DNA from 3 places in the Nocardiopsis sp. M1B1 genome. Region 1 is predicted to be linked to each of the others. Evidence: riboswitches for the same ligand, from Rfam matches in the RefSeq annotation. Region 1 holds a riboswitch; each other region holds the start of a gene.

The links. Region 1 has a riboswitch for thiamine pyrophosphate ahead of ACSTA4_RS05115 (ECF transporter S component). Riboswitches for the same ligand answer to the same signal wherever they lie in the genome.
Region 2: linked by a shared signal. The riboswitch ahead of thiO (glycine oxidase ThiO) and the one ahead of ACSTA4_RS05115 (ECF transporter S component) in region 1 are both predicted to bind thiamine pyrophosphate.
Region 3: linked by a shared signal. The riboswitch ahead of thiD (bifunctional hydroxymethylpyrimidine kinase/phosphomethylpyrimidine kinase) and the one ahead of ACSTA4_RS05115 (ECF transporter S component) in region 1 are both predicted to bind thiamine pyrophosphate.

What each region holds. Positions count from the first base shown of each region.
Region 1 covers NZ_CP196194.1:1,136,614-1,143,715, reverse strand. The annotation lists gene ACSTA4_RS05135 (protein kinase domain-containing protein) at 1-1,258, opposite strand, end outside; gene ACSTA4_RS05130 (enoyl-CoA hydratase/isomerase family protein) at 1,699-2,487, opposite strand; gene ACSTA4_RS05125 (energy-coupling factor transporter transmembrane component T family protein) at 2,545-3,357, opposite strand; gene ACSTA4_RS05120 (ABC transporter ATP-binding protein) at 3,350-4,963, opposite strand; gene ACSTA4_RS05115 (ECF transporter S component) at 4,966-5,586, opposite strand; TPP riboswitch at 5,695-5,802, opposite strand; gene ACSTA4_RS05110 (RNA-guided endonuclease InsQ/TnpB family protein) at 5,852-7,084, opposite strand.
Region 2 covers NZ_CP196194.1:4,748,674-4,755,775, forward strand. The annotation lists gene ACSTA4_RS20590 (DUF418 domain-containing protein) at 1-1,326, shown strand; gene ACSTA4_RS20595 (SDR family oxidoreductase) at 1,434-2,324, shown strand; gene ACSTA4_RS20600 (zinc-binding dehydrogenase) at 2,475-3,479, shown strand; gene thiE (thiamine phosphate synthase) at 3,549-4,217, opposite strand; gene ACSTA4_RS20610 (Rv2175c family DNA-binding protein) at 4,339-4,692, opposite strand; TPP riboswitch at 4,775-4,886, shown strand; gene thiO (glycine oxidase ThiO) at 4,855-6,051, shown strand; gene thiS (sulfur carrier protein ThiS) at 6,057-6,263, shown strand; gene ACSTA4_RS20625 (thiazole synthase) at 6,266-7,024, shown strand.
Region 3 covers NZ_CP196194.1:1,647,871-1,654,972, forward strand. The annotation lists gene ACSTA4_RS07195 (glycosyltransferase family 4 protein) at 1-926, opposite strand, end outside; gene ACSTA4_RS07200 (DUF6457 domain-containing protein) at 1,386-1,640, shown strand; gene ACSTA4_RS07205 (alanine/glycine:cation symporter family protein) at 2,152-3,570, shown strand; gene thiD (bifunctional hydroxymethylpyrimidine kinase/phosphomethylpyrimidine kinase) at 3,670-4,473, opposite strand; TPP riboswitch at 4,461-4,559, opposite strand; gene ACSTA4_RS07215 (DedA family protein) at 4,686-5,381, opposite strand; gene ACSTA4_RS07220 (DUF368 domain-containing protein) at 5,401-6,330, opposite strand; gene ACSTA4_RS07225 (acyl-CoA synthetase) at 6,873-7,102, opposite strand, start outside.

The sequences.
Region 1 (7,102 bases):
CGTCGCGCGGGGCGATGCGCTCGGTGCCCGGGAGCCCGTCGTCCTCGTAGTCCCAGCCGCGCCGCGCGCCGGAGAGGTCGTCGGTGGACTCCGGGTCGTCGGCGCGGCGGCCGTTCGCCGCGCCCGAGAGGTCGTTGGTGGACACGGGGTCGTCGACCAGGCCGCCGGAGTGCGCCGCGGAGGCCGGGCGCGCGGGGTCCCCGGACGGGGACCAGGCGCTGGAGGCGGGGCCGCCGGTGTGCGAGGGGCCCCAGCCCTGGTCGTTCTGGGCCGCGCGTCCGGCCAGGTAGCCCGCCGCGCCGCCGAGCGCGGCACCGGCCGCGCCCGCCGCGGCGGCGCCGCCCGGGCCGCCGCTGCCCGGCTCCTCGCCGGTGCCCCCGGCCGTGGTCGGGTGATACACGGTGTGGCTGCCGGTGAGCCCGCTGGGACGGCCCCCCGCGTCCTCGGTCCAGGGCAGGTCGAGGTTGAGGCGGCTGGCCTCCTCCAGCAGTTCCTCCGCCGTGGGGCGGCTGCGCATGTCACGGGAGACTGCGCGGTTGACCAGCGGCCGCAGCGCCTCGTGCATCCCGTCCATGTCGATCTCGCCGTTGAGGATGCGGAAGAAGATGACCTCGAAGGTGCCCGCGCCGTAGGGCGGGCGGCCGGTGGAGGCGAAGGCGACGGTGCCGCCCCAGGCGTGGATGTCGGTGGCCGGGCCCAGGTCGGTGCCCTCGATGACCTCCGGGGACAGGTAGCTGGGCGTGCCCACGAACGTGCCGGTCTGGGTCAGCTTGGCGCCGTCCACCGCGTGCGCGATGCCGAAGTCGATGACGATCGGCTCGCCGTTGGAGATGATCACGTTGCCGGGCTTGAGGTCGCGGTGGATCACGTCCACCGCGTGGATGTCCCGGATCGCGCGGGCCATGCCGGTGACGAAGCGGGTGAGCGCGCGGCCGCGCAGCGGGCCGTGGTTGGTGACCGTGGCGTCCAGGGTCGGGCCGGGGATGTGCTCGGTGACCACCCACGGCAGCTCGGCCTGGGTGTCGGCTTCGATGACCTCGGCCACGTTGGGGCTGTGCACGCGGCGCATGGTCTCGACCTCGCGGGCGAGGCGGGCCCGGGCGATGTGGTCGCCCGCGACCTCCGGCTTGAGGACCTTCACCGCGACGAACTGCTCGGTCCGGGGGTCCTCGGCCTGGTACACCACGCCCATGCCGCCCTGCCCGATGCGGCGGCGGATGACGTAGTGGCCGATGCGCTCCGGCAGCTCCTCACCCATGGGGAAACCTGCCGACATTGCCATCGAGAATTCATCCCCTCAAAAGACCACATACCACCGCGTCCAGCTTAGCGGCCGGGGGATGGGTCACCATTGGCTTGTTCGTCCCGGTCTCGGGCCCGTGTGGTCGCTTCCGCACCGCCGGGCGTCCGGGGTTCAGGCGGCGCGTCCGTCCGGGGGCGACCCTCACGAGTATGACGGAAAACTGGCGTGGGCGGTTCCCTCCCTCCCGTCCGGACTGGCCGGATCCGGACGTTCGGCCGAACCCCCGTGACACCGTTCGATCCAACGAGCGGGGTGAAAAGTTCTCGAATCCACCGAAACGGCGGCGGGGCGGACGGCACGGCACCGTGTGCCGCCGCCCCGACCTGCTGTTCCGGCGCCCGGTCGGCCCGGACCAGCCCGGTCCGGCGTCCCTCCGGCGCCGCTTCAGCGCCCCGTCAGCGCCCCTTGAAGGCGGCCTTGCCGGGGCCCTGCTCGACGAAACTGCGCATGCCGTCCTTCTGGTCCTCGGTCGAGAACAGGCCCGCGAAGTGCAGGCGCTCGATCTCCAGACCGGTGTCCAGGTCCGTCTCCAGGCCCCGGTCCACCGCCTCCTTGGCCGCGGCCAGCGCGACGGCCGGACCCTGGGCGTACCGGGCGACCAGCGCCACGGCGGCCCGGTAGACCTCCTCGTCCGGGACGACCTGGTCCACCAGGCCGATCTCCCGGGCCTCGTCCGCCTTCACGTGGCGACCGCTGAAGATCATCTCCTTGGCCCTGGAGGAGCCGATCAGGCGGGGCAGGCGCTGGGTCCCGCCCGCGCCGGGGATGACGCCGAGCTGGATCTCGGGCACGCCCAGCCTGGCCCCGGCTCCCGCCACCCGGAAGTCCGCGGCCAGTGCCAGTTCCAGGCCGCCGCCGAGCGCGTACCCGGTGACCGCCGCCACGACCGGCTTGGGGATGCGGGCCACCAGGTTCAGGGCGCTCTGGAGGTCGCGCGCGTAGCCCAGCATCTGCGCGGCGGTGAGGTCGGCCATCTCCTTGATGTCGGCGCCCGCGACGAACACCCGCTCGCCGCCGTAGACGACCACGGCGCGCACGTCCGGGTCCTTGGCGACCCGGGTCGCGGCCTCGGCGATCTCCGCGGTGAGCGCGGCGTTGAGCGCGTTCACCTTCGGCCTGTCCAGCCGGATCACGGCCACGGCCGGATGGTCCGGATCGGTCTCCACACGCACGAACTCGCCCACGGTCTGCTGCCCCTCACTACTCGGACGTCACTGTCTCCGAACTGCTTACCACCCGGTTCAGGAGAAGAGCAGCACCAGGGTGCCCAGCCGGGCGGACAGGGTGTAGGCCGCCGCCAGGAGCAGGGCGGCCCCCGCCAGCAGCAGCGTGTCCGCGGTCCGCCAGCGGCTCTCCCGGGCGCGGGTGCGCGGCCCGGTCCCGAAGGCGCGCGCGTCCATCGCCGCGGCCAGCAGCGTCCCGGTGCGGATGGAGCGCACCAGCAGGGCGAACAGGCGGCCGAAGAACAGCGCGACCGCCCTGACCGGGTCGCGCCCGGCCTCCAGCCCGCGCGCCCTCCGCGCCAGCGTGATCGTGCGCCACTGGTCGGCGAGCAGCGGGACGAGCCGCAGCGCCGCCAGCACGCCCATGGCGGGCCGCTCGGGGACCCGCAGCCGCTGCACCAGGCCGTCGGCGGTCTCCGTGGGGTCGCTGCTCACGGCGGCGAGCAGCCCGGGCAGGGCGATGGCCAGCAGGCGCACCGCGGCGCCCAGCGCGCCCTCCGCGCCGTGCTCCCCGTACAGGTAGTTGACCAGCCCGCTGGAGAGCCCCATGAGCAGGAAGGGCCCGCCCAGCACGAGCAGGGTGCGCCGGTCGATCCCGCTGAACGGCAGGAGCAGCAGGACGCCCGCCAGCACCACGCCGCCGGTGACGGCGTCCACGGCCGGGACCAGGCCCACGCCCAGCAGCAGGGCGGCGAGCAGTTTGGCCGCCGGGTTGAGCCCGACCAGCCAGAAGCGCGCCCCGCCGTCCGCGGGGGCCTCCAGGGTGAGCGCGTCTCCGCCCGGGACACGTTCCCCGTCCGCGGGTGTGTTCGGAAGCCTCCGGTCAGCCACGGCTCCCCCTTCCCGCCGCCGCGTGCCCCTCGGGCCCGGGCGGCTCCGCCCCGGCGCCCGCGTCAGGTGCGGCGGCCTCGTGTACGGCGCGCCCCCCGGCCACGCGCACCCGCGCGTCGGCCAGACTCCGCAGCAACAGGTCGTCGTGGGTGGCCATGACCACCGCGCGGCCCGCGGATCGCAGGGTGGCGAGCAGCTCCACGAGTTCGGTCCAGGTCCGGGTGTCCTGGCCGAAGGTGGGCTCGTCCAGGACGAGCGCGTCGGGCGCGTGCGCGGGGCCCGAGCTGAGCGCCGTGGCCACCGACAGCCGCCGCTTCTCACCGCCCGAGAGCGTGTAGGGGTGCACGTCGGCCAGCGCCGACAGGCGCAGGCGCTCCATCAGCTCGCCTACCCAGGCCTCGGTCTCGGCCTCGCCCATCCCGGCGCGCAGCGGGGCGAAGCGCAGCTCGTCGCGCACGGTGGCGGTGACGAACTGGTCCTCGGCGTGCTGGAAGACCGTGCCCACGTGCCGGGCCAGCCTGCGGGCGGGCCAGCGAACGAGCGGGCGCGGGTCGGCCCCGGCCAGCGGCCCGCGCGGCAGCACCGCTCCCCGGTGGGGCCTGGACAGCCCGGCGAGCAGGGTCAGCAGCGTGGACTTGCCCGCGCCGTTGGGGCCGGTCAGTGCGGTCGCGGTTCCGGCCCGGACGGTGGCGTCCACCCCCTCGAACACCGTGCGCCGCGGCGCCGCGCGCACGCCGAGCTGGCTCGGGGTGCGCGCCGTGACGCCCACGGCCTCCAGCAGGGGCTCACCGCCCGGCGCGGGCTCAAGGGCGGGCGCGGGCTCGTGCCCGGGCACCCACACGCCCTGCGCGGCCAGCGAGCGCCCGTGTTCGGCGAACACGGTCCCCGGCGGCCCGTCGGCGACGACCCCGCCGCCGGGCGCCACGACCACGACCCGGTCCACCAGGTCCACGACGTCGGCCACCCGGTGCTCGACCAGCACCAGGGTCGCCTCGGTCTCGGCGAGCAGGCGGGCCAGCACGCCGCGCACCAGCGCGGCCCCGGCCGGGTCGAGGTTGGCGGTGGGCTCGTCCAGCAGCAGCAGGCGGGGGCGCATCGCCAGGGCCCCGGCGATCACCAGGCGCTGCTTCTCACCGCCCGACAGCGCGCCGGTGGGATGGCGCGGTCCGTACGGGAAGCCCACGGCCTCCAGTGCCTCGTGGACCCGGGGCCAGATGAGGTCGGGGGTCACGCCCAGGTTCTCCGGGCCGAAGGCGACGTCGTCGCCCGCGCGCGCCATCACCAGCTGCGTCTCGGGGTCCTGGCTGACCAGGCCGACCGAGCCCCGGCTCCGGTCGGCGGGCTCGCCGTCCAGGAGCAGGGTGCCCTCGTGGTCGCCGCTGATGGCGGCGTCCTCGCCGGTCAGACCGGCCAGCGAGTGCAGCAGGGTGGACTTGCCCGCGCCGGAGGCGCCCAGCAGCAGCACGCGCTCACCCGGCTCGATCACCAGATCCACGCCGCGCAGCGCGTGGGACTCGCGGCCCGAGTGCCGCCAGCCCCAGCCGGAGAGCTCCACGCGCGCGCCGGGGCCCCCGGCCGCCGTCCGGCGCCCGTTCGCGGAGGCCACGGTCAGCCCCTCGCGGACGGGAAGGGGGCCAGCGCCCCGGAGCGGGCCAGGGCGGTGGTGAGCAGGCGGGCGCCCACGCCCGCGATGAGGGCGGCGCTGACCACCACGATGACGCCGTAGGTGATCTGGTAGGACAGCGGCCAGGTCACGTTGTAGGCGAGGTTGTCGCGGATGGCCGGGGAGACGCCCGCGACCGCCGCCGCGAGGACGGCCACGCCCATGCCCCAGCGGCGGTAGCCGAAGGCGAGGAAGACGAGTTCGGGCAGGATGCCCTGGAGGGCGCCGTCGAGGATGACCATGATCCCCCACTGGGTGCCCAGGAGCGCCGACACCGAGGCGGCGGCGATGGCGGTGAGCAGGGCCGCGCCGGGCTTGCGGATGATCAGGCCGCCCAGCACGCCGGAGATCAGCCACATGCCGTAGACGACGGCCTGCGCGGGCGGGAAGCCGACGAACAGCGGGGTCGTGACCGACCAGACGATGTTCCAGAGCCAGAAGACCACGCCGACCGCGACGCCGATGACGGCGGCCACGACGATGTCGACGGTGCGCCAGCTCCGCAGCCGGCCGAGGACGTCGCGCCGGAAGCCGGTGCCCTGGGGGGTGGTGGTGTTCCTCTTCATGCGGTGTCCCTTCGCCGGGGGATGCGAGGGGCCCGTGCGGCCGAGAGCGGCGCCGGAACGCGTTCCGCGCGCGCCGGGACGTCCCCGGTGCGCGGGAGCACGCCACCGGTGACGGTTCCTACGACTTCCTTCGCTGGCATGACCCAGATCAGGTGTGTAAGGGTCTGCGGCCTGGTGCCGCACTCTCAGCGCTCGCGCGCTCCCCTGTCGGTTTCACCCATTTTGACTTCCTCTCCTGCCTGAAGGCAAGAGATCGCGGAACCACCTACCGGTGGTTCGAGGCCAGGGCCTCGTCACGGGTCGCCCCGTGGCCTTCCTGTTTCACCGCCGGTCGCCCCGTCCGGGAGGACTCCCGTTGAGGTCTCACACCAGCTCCACAGGCAACAACCGCCAGCCCGGCGGCTTCGAGATTGAGCGCCGCGTTCACATCCCGATCATGGGCTACCCCACACCGGGGGCACATCCACATCCGGACGTTCAGCGGCAACGACATGTGCACGTAGGCGCATCCGGGCGTCGAACACGCCTTGGAGGAAGGGAAGCACCGGTCCACGACCACCAGGTCCCGCCCGTACCAGGCGCACTTGTACTCCAGCATCGTGCGCAGCTCACGCCAGGCCGCATCCGAGATCGCCCGAGACAGCCTCCGGTTCTTGACCAGGTTGCGCACCGTCAGGTCCTCGATCACGACCGCTTGGTTCTCGCGGACGAGTCGAGTGGAGAGCTTGTGCAGGAAGTCCCGACGCCGGTCGGTGATACGGGCGCACACCCGCGCCACCCTGCGACGCGCCTTGTCCCGGTTGGCACTGCCCCTGGCCTTACGGGCCAGCGCCCGCTGCGCCTTGGCCAGCCTGGCGCGATCGCGTCGCTCGTGGCGGGGGTTGGCCACCTTCTCCCCTGTGGACAAGGTCACCACGGAGGTGATTCCGGCGTCGACACCGACCGCGTTGTTGACGGCCGGGACCGACGTGATGGTGTCCTCGCACAGCAGCGAGACGAACCAGCGCCCGGCCGCGTCCCGCGAGACCGTCACCGTCGAAGGACAGGCACCTTCGGGCAGGGGCCGCGACCACACGATGTCCAGGGGTTCGGTCATCTTGGCCAATGTCAGACGGCCGTCGCAGTAGCGAAACGCGCTCGCGGTGTACTCCGCCGAGGCCCGGGACGTCTTCTTGGACTTGAACCGCGGATACCGCGCACGCCGGTCGAAGAAGTTGCCGAACGCCGTGTGCAGATGGCGCAGCGTCTGCTGGAGCGGAACACAGGAGACCTCGGTGAGGAAGGACAGCTCCTCGGTCCTCTTCCATGCGGTGAGCATCGCCGAGGTCTGGGAGTAGCCCACCCGCTCCCGGCGCTGCTGCCAGGCGGTGGTGCGTTCGGCCAGAGCGCGGTTGTAGACCAGGCGCACGCACCCGAACGTGCGCGACAGCTCAGCCGCCTGCGCATCGGTGGGATAGAAGCGGTACCGAAACGCCCGCTTCACGCTCTTGCTGGTCATGGCACACACCGTAGCGAC
Region 2 (7,102 bases), 3.3 Mb from region 1:
ATGTCTGGGCACACCGTTTCCCGCGGTCCGGTCGGCGCGGGCGAGAGAGCCCTCGCGCCGGACCTGGCGCGCGGGTTCATGCTGCTGTTCATCGCGCTCGCCAACACGGCCTGGTACCTGTGGGCGCTCCCGTCCAGCGGGGGCGGGGTCCACCCGGAGCCCGGCGGCGCGCTGGACCGGATCGCGCAGTTCGCCATCGTCATGGCGGTGGACATGCGCAGCTATCCGATGTTCGCCTTCCTGTTCGGGTACGGCATGGTGCAGTTGGCCCGGCGCCAGGAGGCGGCGGGCTCGTCCGCGCGGGAGGTGAACGCGCTGCTGCGCCGCCGCAACCTGTGGCTGCTCGCGTTCGGCTTCGTCCACGCCCTGCTGCTGTGGATGGGCGACATCCTGGGCGCCTACGGCCTGGCCGGGCTGCTCCTGGGCTGGCTGTTCCTGCGGCGCAGGGACGCCACGCTGCTGGTGTGGGCGGGGGTGTTCACCGGGCTGGCCGCCCTGCTCGCGGCGTTCAGCCTGCTGGGCCTGGCCTTCATGCCCGCGGACGCCCCCTCCTCCGCCGCGTTCGGCATGGACCAGACCGCCGCCAACATCGGCGACGCCTCGATCCTGGGCGCCGCGCTGGGCCGCGTCATGGCCTGGCCGCTGATCACGCTGGGCCAGGGACTGCTGGGCATGGTCGTGCCCGCGGCGATCCTGCTCGGCTACTGGGCCGCGCGCCGCCGGATACTTGAGGAGCCGGGCGAGCACCTGGGCCTGCTGCGCTGGACCGCGGCCCTGGGCGTCGGCGTGGGCTGGCTGGGCGGGCTGCCCATGGCCCTGGCCCAGATCGGGGTCTGGGACCTGTCTCCCGCGCAGGCGGGCATGCTGGCCATGCCGCACATGGTGACCGGGCTGGCCGGCGGCCTGGGCTACGTGGCGCTGATCGCGCTGGCGGCGCACCGGATCCAGGGGCGCGGTCGCGCGCCGGGCGCGGTGGTCGGCGCGCTGTCGGCGACCGGCAAGCGCTCGCTGTCGGCCTACCTGGCCCAGTCGGTGCTGTGCGCGCCGCTCCTGGCGGCCTGGGGCCTGGGGCTGGGCGGCGAACTCGCCTCGTGGTCGATGGCCCTGTTCGCGGTGGGCGTGTGGCTGGTGACGGTGGCGGCGTCCTACGCGCTGGAGCGCGCGGGCAGGCGCGGACCGGCCGAGGCGCTGCTGCGCCGCCTGGCCTACCGCCGCCCGGTCGCGCGGGGCGCTCGGGAGGCGGAGGAGCCCGGGAACGCGTCGGGTCGGACGGTCGGGCACGGACCGGCCCGGGGACCGGCGGACGGCGGGCGTCCCGCGCCCTGACCCCGGCGGCCCCGGGGGCGCCGGCCCCGCCGCGCCCGACCCCGCGGCGCAAAAAGGCGCGTGCCGCTCAGCGTCCGGCACGCCCTCGTAACGCAGGATGGGGTGTCATGGGCGACGATCACACGACAAACCACACCATAGGGGTGACGGGGGCGACCGGGGCGCTGGGCGGGCGGGTCGCCGCGCGGATCGCGCGGCTGGGCAGGCCCCAGCGGCTCATCGTACGCGACATCAACCGCGCTCCCGAGTACCCCGGCAGCAGCGCGGCGATGGCGGCCTACGAGGACTCCACGGGCTTCGAGCGGGCGTGCCGGGGGGTGGACACACTGTTCCTGGTCTCGGCCACCGAGTCCGAGGACCGGATCGACGTCCACGTGAGCGCGGTGGACGCCGCGGTCAAGGCGGGGGTGTCCTGGATCGTCTACCTGTCCTTCCTGCGCGCGGGCCCGGCGTCCACCTTCACGTTCGCGCGCACGCACTTCTTCACCGAGGCGCACATCCGGTCCACGGGGGTGCGGTACACCTTCCTCAGACCCAGCCTGTACCTGGACCTGCTGCCGGACTGGGTGGACGACGGGGGCGCGGTGCGGGGCCCGGCCGGTGACGGCCGGATCGCGTGGGTCTCGCGCGACGACGTGGCGGACGTGGCCGCGGCCGTGCTGACCGACCCCGCGGCCGCGCGCGCCTCGCACGACACCAGCCACGACGTCACCGGCCCGGAGGCGCTGTCCCTGGGCGCGACGGCGGAGAGGCTGAGCGTGCTCACCGGGCGCTCGGTGCACTACGTGCCCCAGACGCGGGAGGAGGCGCTGGAGTCGCGCCGCGGCGGCGCCCCCGACTGGGCGGTCGAGGGCTGGGTAACCTCCTACGCCGCGATCGCCGCCGGGGAGCTCGACGTGGTCTCGCCCGCCGTCCCCGACCTGACCGGCCATCCCGCCCAGTCCATCGAGGGCTTCCTGCGGCGCCACCCCAGCGCGCTGTCGCACGTCGCGGTCTGACCGCGGCCCGCCCTCCGCGCCATGTGCCCGTGCGGGGCGGTCCCCTGTGCCGTGGATCTCCCCCGGCACCCGGCCCTTGACCTCAACAAATATTGAGGTAAGAGGCTGGGCGGTGTCGGAGACAGGCAGTGCGCACCGAGGGAGAACGACATGCGAGCGGTACAGGTCCGGGAGTTCGGCGGCCCGGAGGTCCTGGTGGTCCGGGACGTGCCCGAGCCCGAGGCGGGACCGGGACAGGCGCTGGTGGAGGTCTCCGCGGCGAACGTGATGTACCTGGACACCCTGGTCCGCGGCGGCTGGGGGCTGGACTACTTCCCCGTGGCTCCCCCCTACGTCCCCGGCGCGGGCGTGGCCGGGCGGGTGGTCCGGATCGGCCCGGGCGTGGACCCGGGCTGGGAGGGGGCCACGGTGGTCGCCGACACCGGGCACACGGACGGGACGCCGGAAAGGCCCACCCTGCCCGTGGACGGCTACGCCGAGCGGGCCGTGGTCCCGGAGTCGGCACTGGTCAGGGTGCCCGAGGAGGTGGACCCCCGGGCGGCGCTGGCCCTGCTGCACGACGGGCCGACCGCGCTGGCGCTGGAGCGGGCGGCGGGCTTCGGGCCCAGCACCACGGTCCTGGTCGCCGCGGCCGCCGGAGGGGCGGGCACCCTGGCCGTCCAGTTGGCCCGCAGGGCCGGGGCACAGGTCATCGGCGCGGCCAGGGGCGGGGCCAAACTGGCCCTGGTCCGCGAACTGGGCGCGCAGGAGACCGTGGACTACTCCGAGCCGGACTGGCCGGAGCGGGTGCGCGCGCTGACCGGCGGCACCGGGGTCGACGTGGTCCTGGACGGCGCCGGGGGCGCGCTGGGCGCGGCGGCCTTCGCGACCCTGGCCGACGGCGGCCGGTTCGTCGGCTACGGCTCGGCGGGCGGAGGCTTCACGGAGGTGGACGCGCGGGAGGCCGCGAGCCGCGGGATCGGGGTCCTGGGGCTGTTCGACCTCAAGCAGGCCGAGGACGACCGGCGGGACGCCCTGCGGCTGGTGCTGGAGATGGCCCGCATGGGCAGGATCACCCCGCACGTGGGCCTGACCCTGCCTTTGGAGCGGGCCGCCGAGGCGCACGCCGCGCTGGAGGGGCGCACGGTGCTCGGCAAGGTCCTGCTGGTCCCCTAGAGGCGGGCGGCACCGAACGGCCGGGCCCCGGCGGACCGGCCCCGGGGTCGTTCGGCGCCCGGCTGCCGGTCAGCCCCCGGCGCGGGCCGCCAGGCGCTGGCGCAGAGCGGCGGCGGCGGCCCGGGGGTCCTCCGCCTCCGTGATCGCGCGCACGACCACGACCCGGCGGGCCCCGGCGTCCAGCACGCGGTCGATGTTGTCGGCGTCGATCCCGCCGATGGCGAACCAGGGGCGGTCGGTGCCCAGCGCGGCCGCCTCCTCCACCAGCTCCAGCCCGGCGGCCGGGCGACCCGGCTTGGTGGGGGTCGCCCAGGTCGGTCCGACGCAGAAGTAGTCGCTGCCGGGCTCCTCGGCGGAGGCGGCCGCGGCGGCGACGTCGTTGTTGGAGCGGCCGATCACGGGGTCGGCGCCGATGATGTCGCGGGCCATGGGCACGGGCAGGTCCCGCTGGCCCAGGTGGAGGACGTCGGCGCGCACGGCGCGGGCGATGTCGGCGCGGTCGTTGACCGCGAGCAGGGCGCCGTACCGCTCGCACGCCTCCTTCATCACCTCCAGGGCCGCGATCTCCTCGCGCGCCTCCAGGCCCTTGTCCCGGAGCTGGATGATGTCCACTCCCCCGGCAAGGGCCGCGTCGGCGAACTCGGCCAGGTCGCCCCGGCCGGTCCGGGCGTCGGTGCACAGGTACAGAAGCGATGCGTCCAGGCGCTTGCGCAGGCTGGTTCCGTGGCTGGTCCTCACACGGTCCACCCTAGGCCCTGGCGCGTTCGGACCCAAGGGGGAGGGGCGCGGCGGCGCGCCCCTCCCCCTCTTCCCCGGGGGTCACGAACGGGTCCGTGGGCCGCGGACCCGGGGCAGCGGACTAGAAGGCCAGGCTCTGGGCCCGGCGGCGCACCTCGGTGCCCCGGTTCTCGCGCATGGCCTGGATCGGCGTGCCCGGCAGGGAGTCGTCGTGGGTGAACAGCCAGCGCAGGGCCTCCTCGGAGGAGAAGCCCGCGTCGGTGAGCAGCAGCAGTGTCCCCGGCAGACCCTTGACCAGGTCGTCGCCGTCGATGAAGGCCGCGGGAATGGAGAGTTCGCCGTCGCGGACCACACCCATCATGCGGTTCTCGCGGATCAGCGTCTTGATCCGGTTCGGGCTCACGCCCAGCGGAGCGGCGGCCTCCTTGAGGGTCAGCCAGTCGCCGATCAGCGTGTCGATGTCGCGTTGTGTCACACCACCAATCTGCCACATCCGCGCACCTCCTTCCCCCCGGCACGGCGCGCGTCGGCCACGGGTCCTAGAATGGGGACAGACCCCTACATCCCGCGGGAGCCGGGTGGGACCCGGCTGAGAGGGAGGCTGTGAGCCTCCGACCGCACGAACCTGATCCGGATCATGCCGGCGAAGGGAGTGGAAGCCACAGCCGTGCGCACCTCCGACGATTCCCACCGCGACCGCGTCGTCGTGGTCGGCGGCGGCCTGGTCGGGCGGGTCACCGCCTGGCGGGCCGCCCAACGCGGCCTGAGCGTCACCCTGGTCGAGTCCGACCCCGCCCGCGCCGCCTCCACCGTGGCCGCGGGCATGCTGACCCCCGCCACCGAGGCGGCGTTCGGCGAGGAGCCCCTCATGGAGCTGGGCATCCGCTCGGCCCGCATGTACGCGGACTTCGTCGCCGAACTGGAGGAGGCCAGCGGCCTGGACGTGGGCCACCGCGCCACCGGCACGCTGCTGGTCGCCTTCGACCGCGACGACCTGGCCGTCCTCACCGAACTGCACGCGCTCCAGCGGAGGCTGGGCATCGCCGCCGAGCGCCTGACCGGCCGCGAGTGCCGCCGCCTGGAGCCCATGCTCGCCCCGTCCGTGCGCGGCGGCGTCCTGGCCCCCGACGACCACTCCGTGGACCCGCGGCGGCTGCTGCGCGCCCTGGCCGCGGCGGGCGGGCGCGCGGGCGTCACCGAGGTCCGCGGGCTGGTCGGGGAGATCCTCTCCCCCGGCCCCGGGGGCGCCCGGCTGGGCGTGCGCCTGGCCGGGGAGGCCGCGGCGGGTCGGATCCTGCCCGCGCACCAGGTGGTGCTGGCCGCGGGCTGCTGGGGCAACGGCGTCGCGGTCCCCGAACCCGTGGTCCCGCCGCTGCGCCCGGTCAAGGGGCAGTTGCTGCGCGCCCGGGTGCCCGACGGGGAGCCGCCGCTCGTCGGCCGGACCGTCCGCGGCCTGGTCCGGGGGTTCCCGACCTACCTGGTGCCGCGCGCCGACGGCGAGGTCGTCATCGGCGCCACCCAGGAGGAGCTGGGCCACGACACCTCGCTCACCGTCGGGGGGCTCTGGCAGGTGCTGCGGGACGCGCGCGAACTCGTCCCCGGGGTGAGCGAGCTGGAGGTCACCGAGACCTGCGTCGGGCTGCGCCCCGGCTCCCCCGACAACGAACCCCTCCTGGGGCCCACCCGGGTCCCGGGACTGCACCTGGCCGCCGGGCACTTCCGGCACGGGGTCCTGCTGACCCCGGTGACCGGTGAGGCCATGGCCCGGGCCCTGACCGACGGAGACCTGCCCGAGTACGCCCGCCGTTTCACGGCACGACGCGCAAGTAGGTAGTAGCAGTGGAACTGATCATCAACGGCGACCGCCGCGAGTTCGCCGACGACACGACCGTGGAAGCGGTCGTGCGCGACCTGACCGGCGCCCAGGCCCCCGGCGGTGTCGCCGTGGCCGTCAACGACGAGGTGGTGCGCCGGACCGCGTGGGCCGCGAGCCCGCTCAACCAGGGCGACCGCGTGGACGTCCTCACCGCGGTGCAGGGAGGCTGAGAATGAACGACGACCTCGTGATCGCGGGAACCTCCTTCGGGTCCCGGCTCATCACCGGAACCGGCGGAGCCCCCTCCCTGGAGGTCCTGGAGGAGGCCCTGATCGCCTCCGGCACCGAGCTGACCACCGTGGCGATGCGCCGGGTCTCCCCCGGCACCCGGGGGTCGGTGTGGGACGTCCTGACCCGTAACAGGATCCGGGCGCTGCCCAACACCGCCGGGTGCTTCACCGCCGTCGACGCGGTGCGCACCGCCCGCCTGGGCCGCGAGGCGCTGGAGACCGACTGGGTCAAGCTGGAGGTGGTCGCGGACGAGCACACGCTGCTGCCCGACCCCGTCGAGCTGCTGGAGGCCGCCGAACAACTGGTGGACGAGGGCTTCACCGTGCTGCCCTACACCAACGACGACCCCGTGCTGGCCCGGCGCCTGGAGCAGGTGGGCTGCGCCGCGGTGATGCCCCTGGCCGCCCCGATCGGCTCGGGGCTGGGCATCCGCAACCCGCACAACCTGGAGCTGATCGTCGAGCAGGCCGGTGTGCCGGTCATCGTGGACGCGGGGATCGGCACCGCCAGCGACGCCGCCCTGGCCATGGAGCTGGGGTGCGACGCGGTCCTGCTGGCCACGGCCGTGACCCGCGCCCAGGACCCGGTGCGCATGGCCGCCGCGATGCGCGACGCCGTACGCGCGGGCCGCGGCGCGCGCCTGGCCGGCCGCATCCCCGTGCGGCGCTACGCCCAGGCCTCCTCGCCCTCCGTGAGTTAGGCCACCGGGCCCCGCTCCCCGCCCCGGCCCGCCGCCGACCGGTGCGTCCCGCCCGGGGAGTTTGGCGGCGTCCTCTAC
Region 3 (7,102 bases), 510 kb from region 1:
GAGTCCGGGGCGTACAACAGCCCGTTGTGTTCGGGTACCACCAGGTCCAGCGGACCGCCCGAGGCCGGGGCCACCACCGGCACCCCCGAGGCCAGCGCCTCCTGGACGGCCTGGCAGAACGTCTCGTCGGCACCGGTGTGCACGAACACGTCCATGGACGCGTACAGGCGCGACAGGTCGCCGCCGGTGCGCTGCCCGGTGAACACCGCGTCGGGCAGGCGCCTGCGCAGCCGCGCCCGTTCGGGGCCGTCCCCCACCACGACCAGCCTGATCCCGCGCAGGCGGGACACGTGTTCCAGCATCTCCACCCGCTTGTCCCTGGCCAGCCGCCCCACGTAGCCCACGATCGTCTCCCCGTTCGGCGCGAGCCTGCGCCGCAGTTCCTCGTCGCGGTGCGCGGGGGAGAAGCGCCGGGCGTCGACCCCGCGGCGCCACAGGTCCAGGCGGGGGAACCCGCGCGCGGACAGCGCCTCCATGGTGGCCGAGGACGGCGCGAGCGTGCGGTCCACCGCGGCGTGCGTGCGCCGCAGCAGCGACCACAGGGCGTCCCCGCCGGGCAGGCGGTAGCGCCCGGCGAAGCCGGGGAGGTTGGTCTGGAAGACCGCCACGGTCGGCAGCGCCCACCGGCGGGCGGTCTCCACGGCAGCCGCCCCGAGCAGGGCGGGCGAGGCCAGGTGCAGCACATCGGGGGAGAAGGCGCGGATCGCTGCGGTCATCACCCGCCGTGCGGGCAGCCCCACGGAGAAGTCGCGGTAGAACGGCAGGGGCACGGAGGGCAGCCGGACCACCGGGAAACCCGCGTAGGAGGAGGGGCCCGGCCCGGGGGCCAGCACCAGGGCCTCGTGGCCGCGCGCGGCGAGCAGGTCGGCGACCCGGCACACGGAGTTGGTCACCCCGTTGACCTGGGGGAGGAAGGACTCCGTCACGATCGCCACCCTCAGCCGGCCCCGGGCGTCGGCCGGGGGCACGCGGTCGAGCGGGGGCGTGTGGGCCGCCGCAGCGCGGTGCCCGGCAGCGGGAACGCGAGCGGACGCGTGGTCGGCCGCGTTCCGGGGAGCGGCCGAGGGCACGGAGGGTGCGCGTGCGGCCGGGGGGTGGTGAGCGGCCGGGGACGTGCGCGTGGCCGGAGACGTACGGTCGGTCGGGGACATGCGGGTGGCTCCCAACGCCGGGGGGACGGCTGCCTACGCCGGGGACGGCTGTCTCCGACGCTAGGCTCGTGGGGTGAACCTCGGTTTGGGTACGGGGGAACCGCGCCCGAAGACCAGGCGTGGGCAGTCCGAGCGGTCGGTGACCGCGTCCGTGTGCCCGTGTGTCCGCCGGGTGACTCTCCGGTGGATATGATTGCTGAATGTAGCCAATATATTGCTCTAAGGAGTCATGCGGTGACCCTCGTGGAATGGGCCGAAGCAGTCCGAAGTGAACTGGGCCTGACCGGCACCGAACCCCTCCGCAAGGAGGACGTCGACCGGGTGCTCGACCTCGCCCGGGACGCCGCCCACTCCGTGGCCCGGCCCGCCGCGCCCCTGACCACCTACCTCCTGGGTGTGGCGGTGGGTCAGGGCGCGGACCCCGACGAGGCCGCGGCGGCCCTCAGCAGGCTCGCTCTGGCCCAGGTCGACGAGGAGGACCGCGCCTGACACCCCGCCACCGTCCGCGCCGGTCGGGGCGGCCCCGGCCGTACCGGCCGCCTCCGGCCGTGCCCTCGCGGCCGCGTCCGTGAGGAACACGGCGCCCGGAACCCGCCTCGTTCGCAGCGGATGGTCGTGGTCGTATCGGCCAGCAGTCCGTACCGGCCGCATCCGACAGCGTCGTGCTCCGGACAGCGTCGCGCGTGGGCCGCGCCGGCTCCACCGGTGCCCTCGGGTCCGCCGCCGTCCGGACGCAGCCCCGGAGTCCGGCCCCCGACCAGCGCGTAAGCCCCGGGAGGACACTGCCCCCGCCCGGGCGGTACGCGGAAATGGAACCGGAAGTTCCCGAAGAAACAGGCATGTGGAACACGTGTGATGTGTTTGTTACGCGTCGATGCGATTCTTTGCCGGTATCGCGGGCCTCCACCAGTGCCGAAGCGATCGAGAGGGCGTCGGATCCCCCGTACTCCAGTACCGGCGGCCCCTCGTCCCCACACACTCACCGATAGGGAGATCCCCTGTGGACCAGCTCCTCGAAATGGCTGGCATCGTCAGCAGCATCGTCTGGGGGCCCTTCGTCCTCATTCCGCTGCTGTTCGGTGTCGGCCTGTTCCTCACCGTCCGCCTCCGCGTGCTCCAGCTCCTGCGGCTGCCGCACGCGCTGTGGCTCGCCCTCGTCCGGCGCAAGGAGGACGCCTCCGTCGAGGGCGACATCTCCCACTACCAGGCGCTGAGCACGGCCCTGGCCGCCACCGTCGGCGTCGGCAACATCGCCGGTGCCGCGCTCGCCATCGGCGTCGGCGGACCCGGCGCGCTGTTCTGGATGTGGGTCGTCGGCTTCCTCGGCATGGCCACCAAGTACAGCGAGGCCCTCCTGGGCGTGAAGTTCCGCCGCACCGACTCCAAGGGAGAGCAGAGCGGCGGCCCGATGTACTACCTCAAGTACGGGATCCCCGGCGGCCTGGGCACCACCCTGGGCGTGGCCTTCGCGGTCTTCGGCGCCATCGCCGCCTTCGGCATCGGCAACGGCACCCAGGCCAACGCCGTCTCGCAGCAGATCACCAGCGTCACGCCGCTGGAGCCGTGGATGGTGGGCCTGGCCCTCGTGGTCCTCGCGGGCGCCGTCATCCTCGGCGGTATCAAGAGCATCGGCCGCGTCGCCTCCGGCCTCGTGCCGATCATGATCATCGGCTACGTGGGCGTCTGCCTGGTCATCCTGGCCGCCAACTGGGCCGCCATCCTCCCCGCGCTCCAGCTCGTGGTGACCGACGCCTTCACCGGCACCGCGGCCACGGGCGGCTTCGCCGGGGCGGGCATCATGCTCGCCATCCAGATGGGTTTCGCCCGCGGCATCTTCTCCAACGAGTCGGGCCTGGGCACCGGCGCCATCGCCGCCGCCGCGGCCAAGACCACCCAGCCTGTCCGCCAGGCCATGGTCTCGATGACCCAGACCTTCATCGACACCATCATCGTGGTCACCATGACCTGCCTGGTCATCATCACCACAGGTGTCTGGTCCGCCGGTGGCGAGGACGGCTCGCTGATGACCAGCAGCGCGGTCTCCGAGGGCCTGGGGTCGATCAACCCCGCGCTCGCCCCGGCCGGCACCGTCATCGTGGCCGTCGCGGTGGCCGTGTTCGCCTTCACCACCCTGCTCGGGTGGGCCTACTACGGCGAGCGCTGCATGGTGTTCCTGGGCGGCCGCCGCCTGGTCCTGCCCTACCGCCTGGTGTTCATCGCCGTCATCTACGTGGGCTCGGTCGCCAGCCTGGACTCGGTCTGGCTGTTCAGCGACATCGCCAACGGCCTGATGGCCCTGCCCAACCTCATCGGCCTCCTGCTGCTGTCCCCGGTCATCGCGGCGGAGACGCGCAAGTTCTTCGCCCACCCCGACTGGAGGGACCCGGACAAGGTCATGGAGGACGTGACCAAGGTCTGACCCGGTAGGGGCCGCGAGCCCCACCGGAGGACGGAACGGGGAGGGGGGACCGGCGCGGAGCCGGTCCCCCCTCGGCGTTCCCTCCTCCGGACGCCGCTGCTACCACCAGGCGTGGAAATGGTGCACCGGGCCCTGCCCGCCGCCCGCGTCGATCTCGTCGGCGCGCCGGATGGCCTCGGTCAGGTAGTCCTTGGCGTCGCCCACCGCGGCGGCCACGTCCGGCCGCTGCGGCAGCAGGGCCGCGATCGAGGAGGAGAGCGTGCACCCGGTGCCGTGCGTGTTGCGGGTGGCCACCCTCGGGGCGCGGAACTCGACCGGGTCGGCGTCCCGGGAGACCAGGACGTCGACGCTCTCCCCGCCGGGCAGGTGGCCGCCCTTGAGCAGGACCCGGCGCGGGCCGAGATCCAGCAGCCGCCAGGCCTGGGCGCGCATCGACGCCAGGTCGGTCGCCTCGGGCTCCTCCAGCAGGTCCGCGGCCTCGGGCAGGTTCGGGGTGACCAGGTCCGCGCGGGGCAGGAGCTTGGTGCGCAGCGCGTCGACGGCCGAGGCCTCCAGCAGCCGGTCCCCGCTCTTGGCGACCATCACCGGGTCCACCACCACGTTCGGCAGCGTGTGGCGGTCGATCGCCTCGGCCACGGCCTCGGTGACCTCCGAGGTGCCCAGCATGCCCACCTTGACCGCATGCACGACGGCGTCGGTGAAGAGGGTGTCCATCTGGTGGGCGACGAAGTGCGCGGGGATCGGGTGGACCCCGGTGACGCCGAGCGTGGACTGGGCGGTCAGCGCGGCGATCACCGTCATCCCGAAGGTCCCGTGCGCGGAGAAGGCCTTGAGGTCAGCCTGGACGCCCGCGCCCCCGCTGGGGTCGCTGCCGGCGATGGACACGATGTTGTACGCGCTCATGGCGTTCCTTCGCTAGTGCTAACTAGGGCAGGTTCGACGGGTGTGCTCTCAGCCGGGAACGTGTCCCGGCACCCCGCGCCTCCGGAGCCGCGTCGGCGGCCCCGGTCATTATGTGTTTGTGGTGCGTTCCGGGCAGGATACCCACAGAACGCCGAAGGGGTCCGCCCGGGGATGCGGGCGGACCCCTGGAGGGGTTCACGGGGAGCGGGGGCTCAGGTGGAGGTGTCCTGGTTGCGGCGGTTCCGGGCCAGTTTGCGGACGCGCACGACGACGAACCACAGCACGAGCAGGCCGATGGCCGCGAGCACGACGTTGCTGATCAGGCCGCTCCAGCGGGCCAGGGCGGGCTCGACGGCCGGGCCGAAGACGTAGCCCAGGCCGATCCAGATCGTGTTCCACACCCCGGAGCCGATGACCGTGTACAGGGAGAACCTGAACAGGGGCATTCGCTCGATCCCGGCCGGGACCGAGATGACGCTGCGCACGACCGGCACGCAGCGGCCCAGGAGGACGGCGGCGCCGCCGTACCGGGCGAAGAAGCGCTCGGCCTTGTGGAAGTCCTCGATCTCCAGCAGCGGCGTCTTCTCGAACAGCCAGGCGGTGCGGTCACGGCCCAGGAGCGCGCCGACCGCGTAGAAGCCCCACCCGCCGACCAGCGCGCCGACCGTCGCCCACGTGATGGCGAGCCACACGTTCATCTGTCCGGAGTAGGCCAGGAACCCGGCGCCGGGCAGGACCGCCTCGCTGGGGACCGGAGGGAAGAAGGTTTCGATCAGGAGCGCCAGGCCGACACCGGGCTCGCCCAGGGTCGTCATCAGGCTCAGGACCCATCCGATGAAACCCTCGTACTCGGGGACGTGCCCGCTCCCCGTCGCGGGGGCCGCGGCCGCCAGCAGACGTGTTGTCATGAGGTCGTCGTTCCCGTTCTCAGACGCCGGTGGGAATCCGGCGGAGTTCGGCCTCCTCCATCCGGAGGCGCTTGCGGCGCTCCCAGACGATGGCCGCCGCCACGATCGCGAAGCCGACCGCCATCAGGGCGACCGTCACCGGGACCTCGGTGGGGGCCAGGAACGTGCGGTCCTCGTCCTGCCAGGGCCACAGGGCCCGCAGAGAACCGGCCATGAGGCCCGTGAGGACCACCAGGGTCATGTGGTGGAAGTTCTCCAGCAGGTGCTGGAGCAGCTTCACGAACAGCGACAGGCCCGTGAGCATGCCGAGCGCGAACACCGAGAGGTAGGCGATGTCCATGTCCCCGACCGCGCTGATCGTGGGCTCGTACAGGCCCAGCGTGAGCAGGATGAAGGATCCGGACAGTCCGGGCAGGACCAGGGCGCAGACGGCCACCGCCGCGGCCAGGAAGACGATCACCGGGTGGGTGGGCAGATTGGCGCCGGGCAGGCCGGTGAGGAAGAACGCGCCCGCGGCGAAGACCAGGGCGACGAGGTAGTGCGAGGCCCGCCACTTCTGGCCCGCGCCGGTGTAGGGGATCCACAGGCAGGCCAGGACCAGGCCGAAGAACAGCGCGTACGCGTACTGGGTGTGGGCCTCGACCAGCGGGGCGAGGATCACGGCCGCCATGCCGAGGAAGGCCACCATGCCGACGAGCGCGGGGATCAGCACGCTCCAGTCCACCTGGCGGAACTGCTCCTGGGCGCGCTCCCTCCCGCGTCCGCGCGGGACGTCGGCGACGTAGCGCCTGACACCGCTGACCATGTGGCCGGCGCCGCCGATGAGCTTGTCGTAGAGGCCGACGATGAGGGCGACCGTTCCGCCGCTGATACCGGGAAGGGCCTCCGAGGCGCCCACGGCGCCGCCGCGCACCGCGTTGAAGATGTAGCTGCCTACTGAGTTGGGCATCTGGGTTCTTGGGCGCGCTCCGGGCGGAGCCCGGGAAGGCGCGCCGTCCTCCGTCCTAGTGGTGTCACCGCACGCGCACCGTGTGCACGGGTGGAGGGGTGGGTCAAAGGTGGTCCCCGCGGTCCACGGCCACGACCGGAGGCTAGGCGGGACCGGTCGGACCCGGTCGGGTGTGTGCGACCCGGAACGGGCGGGGGAGGGAAAACCGTGGGGCCCGGGACCAGGCGACGCCAGTCTAGCGGTGGCGGAGGGGGTCCATGGCGGCCGACGGTCTGCGAAATCCCTGTTTCGGCTGGGTAAGTCCATATTGACCCTGTGCCCGAAATGAAGGGTCCGGTACCGCCCAGGTGCGGAGTTCCGCAGCAGACCGCCGGGGAGGCCGGGCGCCCGCCGCGAGCGCCGTCTCCGGCACGGTCCGGCACCCGTTCCGAGGTCCGCCCCCGGGGCCCGTCCCGGAACGGGAGGTCCGGCCGCGGGGCCCGTTCCGACACGACCCCGGGCCCGTGGAGGAGCCCGGCGGGGCCCGGAGAGCGGACCGGCTCTCAGGGAACGTTCGGGGCGGCCGGAGCGGGCGAACCGGCCCCGGTGACCGACGCCGCCCACCGGTAATCCTGCTTGCCGACCGCCGTACGCCGCACCCGGTCCACGAAGTGCACGGTGCGCGGCACCTTGAACCCCGCCAGCCGGACCCGGCAGTACGAGCGCAGCTCCGCCTCCTCCAGACGGGCGTTCGCGGCCAGCGAGACCAGCGCGGTCACCCGCTGCCCGAGGT